2 regions of the Pseudomonas sp. LB3P31 genome follow, and region 2 is predicted to be linked to the other one. Evidence: predicted binding sites of a transcription regulator. Region 2 holds the regulator's gene; the other holds the start of a gene.

Region 1 (2,200 bases), 1.2 Mb from region 2:
CGGCTTCACCGGCTCGCGCGGCTTCGATCGCTGCGTTCAATGCCAGCAGGTTGGTCTGGTCAGCCAGGCCGCGGATCACATCAAGGACCTTGCCGATATCCCTGGATTCGTTGGCCAGGTCGCCGATCAGGGTTGCCGTGCTCTGCACATCGGCGCTCATGCGTTCGATGGCGCTGACGGTTTCCTGCACCAGGTCGCGACCGTCACCGGCAGAAGTAGTGGCATTTTTCGAGGCTTCGGAGGTGCTGACCGCGTTGCGCGCAACTTCTTCCACGGCGCTGGTCATCTCATTGACCGCCGTGGCGGCCTGCTCGATTTCGTTGTTCTGCTGGGTCAGGCCGCGGGCACTTTCATCAGTGACGCTGTTGAGCTCTTCGGCGGCAGAGGCCAATTGGGTGGCAGAACCGGAGATCCGCTGCAGCGTGTCGCGCAGTTTTTCCTGCATTTTCGACATCGCCAGCAACAGGCGGCCGGCTTCGTCTTCACCATCAACGGTAATCGGGCGAGTCAGGTTGCCCTCGGCGATGGCTTCGGCGGCGCTCAAAGCGTTGGCGATTGGCTTGGTGATGCTGTTGGTCAATAACCAGGCGAACAGCAGCGTCAGGCCCGAGGCCAGGACCAGCAGCGCGACGACCAGGTTGAACGCCGAGGAATACTGATCCGCAGCTTCCTGGCTGGTTTCGGCGATCTGCTGGGTGTTGATCTCCAGCAGCTTGGCCAGTGCCGTGTTGACCGCCTCAGAGTTGGCGAGCAACTCGGTGTTGAGCATCTTGCGCAGCTCTTCGACCTGATTGTTACGCGACAGACTCTTCATCTGGTCTTCAAGCTGACGGTATTGCCCCAGTAATTGCAGGTACTGGTCGTAGGCCGCCCGTTCGACCGGGCCGTTAATCAGCGGTTCGTAAATTTTCTGTGTGTCGCGGATCTGCTGATTGCGCGTCTCGAACAGTTCAAAGGTCTTTTGCTGGACGTCGGGTTCGCGGTTGGTCAGCAAGCGGTAAGACAGGACCCGCAGGCGCAGGGTAAGTTGGGTGAACTCATCGATGCTTTTTACGCTGGGTACACTGGCGGAGGCGATATCTTCGCCGGCCGCGCGGATCTTGCTCATCTGGTTCAAGGCAAACACACCCAGAACCAGCATCAACCCGCCAATCATGGCGAAACCGAGGAACGCCCTTGGGGCGATATTCATATTGCGAAGGGACATGGTGTTTTCCGGGAGAGGCGCATCCATGCGGCGCTAAGGCTGTCGTATGAAGGGCTTATCGGTCATACGACTAAAGTCTTGAGTGACTGCGCGTTTTTGTCGCAGTACAGGTCCGGCGACGAATTGCAGGAACCAGATGGAACAATCACAGTCTTTTAAGCTCGCGAGGAAGGTTGCCCGCCTGGAAAATCAAGGCCTTGCGCCTGAATAACCCTGGCTTGCGTGGTGACTTTTCTTTATCGTACGCGCCCTTTGAAATTGCTTGGAAAATCATTATGTTGGAAGCATCCCTTAGCCAATTGGAACAGCTGGTCAGCGACCTGGTTCAACAGAACCAGACCCTGCTCGCGACTAACCAGACCCTGAGCACAGAATTGGCCCAGGCCAAGGATGAAAACGAAAGCCTGCAACTGAACCTGATGGAGCAGGAAGAGAAACTCGGCGCTACCGCAGCGCGCATCCAGGCCCTGGTTGAGCGCGTCAGCGCCGGCCCAGTCAGCGCATGAGCGAGGGCGCCGCAGGGGTGAAAGTCGTCTCGATCCTGGGGGAGGACTATTCGATCAGGGCGCCGGCCGGGGAAGAGCAAACCCTGCTGGACGCTGCATTGATGTTGAAAGCTGCACTGGCTGATACCAAAAAGAAGTACCCGACGCTGATCGGCGACCGGTTGCTGGTGCTGGCCGCGATGAACCTGTGCTCTCAGCAGATCGAGATGCGCAAGCAACACAAGCTCGAACTCGACCGTTACCAAGAGCAAGTCAGCGCCACGGTTGAAGTGATCGCCAAGACCATCAATCAAGCCTGATCGGCTGATCGGCTGATCTGGCGCGGCAGGTGGGTGGGTTTAAGCTGAATTAAGATCAAAAGATCGCAGCCTGCGGCAGCTCCTACGGTTGGAATGCATTCCCCTGTAGGAGCTGCCGAAGGCTGCGATCTATTTTGCGGCTGTCACGCCGATTTACGACAGATCAGAACCACTCATCCTGCATCCCA
Region 2 (2,200 bases):
GAAACCGTCGACGCGACGCGCCAGCTCGCGGAACTCTTCAGCCCCGACTTCGCGACGCATGAAGCGGCCCCAGTCGGTGCTCAGGGCTTGCGCTTCCTGGCTCAGGCCGTTGACCAGGGGCGTAGCGTTTTCCACCAGGTCCATGGTGCGGTTGGCGGCGGCCTCGGTGAGCTTGACCACATAACCCAGGCGCTCGGTGGCGTCAGTGATCTGCGAGACTTCCTCGGCTTGCGGCATGTGCGGGTCAATCTGGAAATTGACGATCGCACTGTGCAACTCGCGGGTGAGCTTGCCCACCTCCTGGTACAGGCCGCGGTCACGGGTCTGGTTGAGCTCATGGATCAGTTGCACTGCGTCGCCGAACTTGCCCTTTTCAAGGCTCTCGACCAATTCGACGGCGTGTTTTTTCAGGGTCGATTCAAAATCGCCCTGTGAAATTTCTACTTGCTCCATAGCTCCCCCGTGGCGCAGTGACTCAACCTATGCGTTCGAAAATCTTTTCGATTTTTTCTTTCAACGCCTGGGCCGTGAAGGGCTTGACCACATAGCCGTTAACACCGGCCTGGGCTGCTTCGATGATTTGCTCGCGCTTCGCTTCGGCGGTCACCATCAGCACGGGCAGGTGCTTGAGCTTTTCGTCGGCGCGCACGTGGCGCAGCAGATCGATGCCGGTCATGCCGGGCATGTTCCAGTCCGTTACCAGAAAGTCGATGCTGCCGCTGTTGAGTACCGGGATGGCGGTAGTGCCATCGTCGGCCTCGACCGTGTTGGTGAACCCAAGGTCACGCAACAGGTTTTTAATGATCCGCCGCATCGTTGAGAAGTCATCAACGATGAGGATTTTCATGTTCTTGTCCAATTCGACCTCCAAGCAGTCTTAAACGCGCCCAGCACCTGGACACGCCATTTCATTCAATCCGGCAAAGCACTCGATGACTGTCTGGAGCACAACAGATCGCGACCGGCGCGTGTGAAACCCGCCAGCCCGTTTGCAGTGTCCCCACACTGCCTTCAGCGCGCTCGCCACTCCCCCAAACGCCCCCGCAAACGGGCCGCGCACTGGCTGTGTAACTGGCTGACCCGCGATTCGCTGACCCCCAGGACCTCACCGATTTCCTTGAGGTTCAGCTCTTCGTCGTAGTACAGCGCCAACACCAGTCGCTCACGCTCCGGCAAATTGGCAATCGCGTCGGCCAACGCAGCCTGGAAGCGTTCATCTTCCAGGTCGCGCGATGGCTCCGTATGGGCACTCGCGCCATCCTCGTGCAGCCCTTCGTGTTCGCCGTCCTGTAGAAGGTCGTCGAAACTGAAGAGGCGGCTGCCCAGGGTGTCGTTCAAAATCCCGTAATAATCGTCAAGGCTCAATTGGAGTTCGGCCGCAACTTCGTGATCTTTAGCGTCGCGACCGGTTTTAGCTTCAATTGAGCGAATTGCGTCGCTGACCATCCGGGTATTGCGGTGGACCGAACGTGGCGCCCAGTCCCCCTTGCGCACTTCATCGAGCATCGCGCCGCGGATTCGAATGCCCGCGTACGTCTCGAAACTCGCGCCTTTGCTGGCGTCATACTTGGTCGATACTTCAAGCAGGCCGATCATCCCGGCCTGGATCAGGTCTTCGACCTGGACACTCGCCGGCAAACGCGCCAGCAAGTGGTAGGCAATGCGTTTTACCAGTGGCGCGTAACGCTCGATCAACTCGCCCTGAGAATCGCGGGCTGACTTCTTGTAGAGGTTATAGCCACTGGCGGTCATAGCACAGGTCCTGCCGTCTGTTGCACGAGACGCTCGACGAAAAATTCCAGGTGCCCGCGCGGGTTCGCCGGCAGCGGCCAGGTATCGACCTTCTGCGCAATCGCCTTGAACGCCAGCGAACACTTGGAGCGTGGAAACGCTTCATACACCGCACGCTGTTTCTGCACGGCCTTGCGCACGCTTTCGTCATACGGTACCGCGCCGACGTATTGTAGGGCGACGTCGAGGAAGCGGTCCGTGACCTTGGTCAACTTGGCGAACAGGTTGCGCCCTTCCTGCGGGCTCTGGGCCATGTTGGCCAGGACGCGGAAGCGGTTCATGCCGTAGTCGCGGTTGAGCAACTTGATCAGCGCGTAGGCGTCGGTGATCGAGGTCGGCTCGTCGCAGACCACCAGCAGCACTTCCTGGGCCGCCCGCACGAAACTGACGACCGAGTCGCCGATGCCCG

The links. Region 2 encodes FliA, which starts transcription of late flagellar genes. Its sites were predicted from a motif close to CTAAAGTTTNNNNNNNNNNNGCCGNTAA; they were not measured.
Region 1: the regulator FliA is predicted to act here: its motif matches at 1,263-1,290, upstream of ACYZTK_RS13180 (methyl-accepting chemotaxis protein).

What each region holds. Positions count from the first base shown of each region.
Region 1 covers NZ_CM142710.1:2,906,454-2,908,653, reverse strand. Annotated here, with positions in the region: gene ACYZTK_RS13180 (methyl-accepting chemotaxis protein) at 1-1,207, opposite strand, end outside; gene ACYZTK_RS13175 (hypothetical protein) at 1,483-1,713, shown strand; gene ACYZTK_RS13170 (cell division protein ZapA) at 1,710-2,012, shown strand; gene ACYZTK_RS13165 (acyl-CoA dehydrogenase) at 2,176-2,200, opposite strand, start outside.
Region 2 covers NZ_CM142710.1:1,720,379-1,722,578, forward strand. Annotated here, with positions in the region: gene ACYZTK_RS07750 (protein phosphatase CheZ) at 1-453, opposite strand, end outside; gene ACYZTK_RS07755 (chemotaxis response regulator CheY) at 476-847, opposite strand; gene fliA (RNA polymerase sigma factor FliA) at 1,012-1,752, opposite strand; gene fleN (flagellar synthesis regulator FleN) at 1,749-2,200, opposite strand, start outside.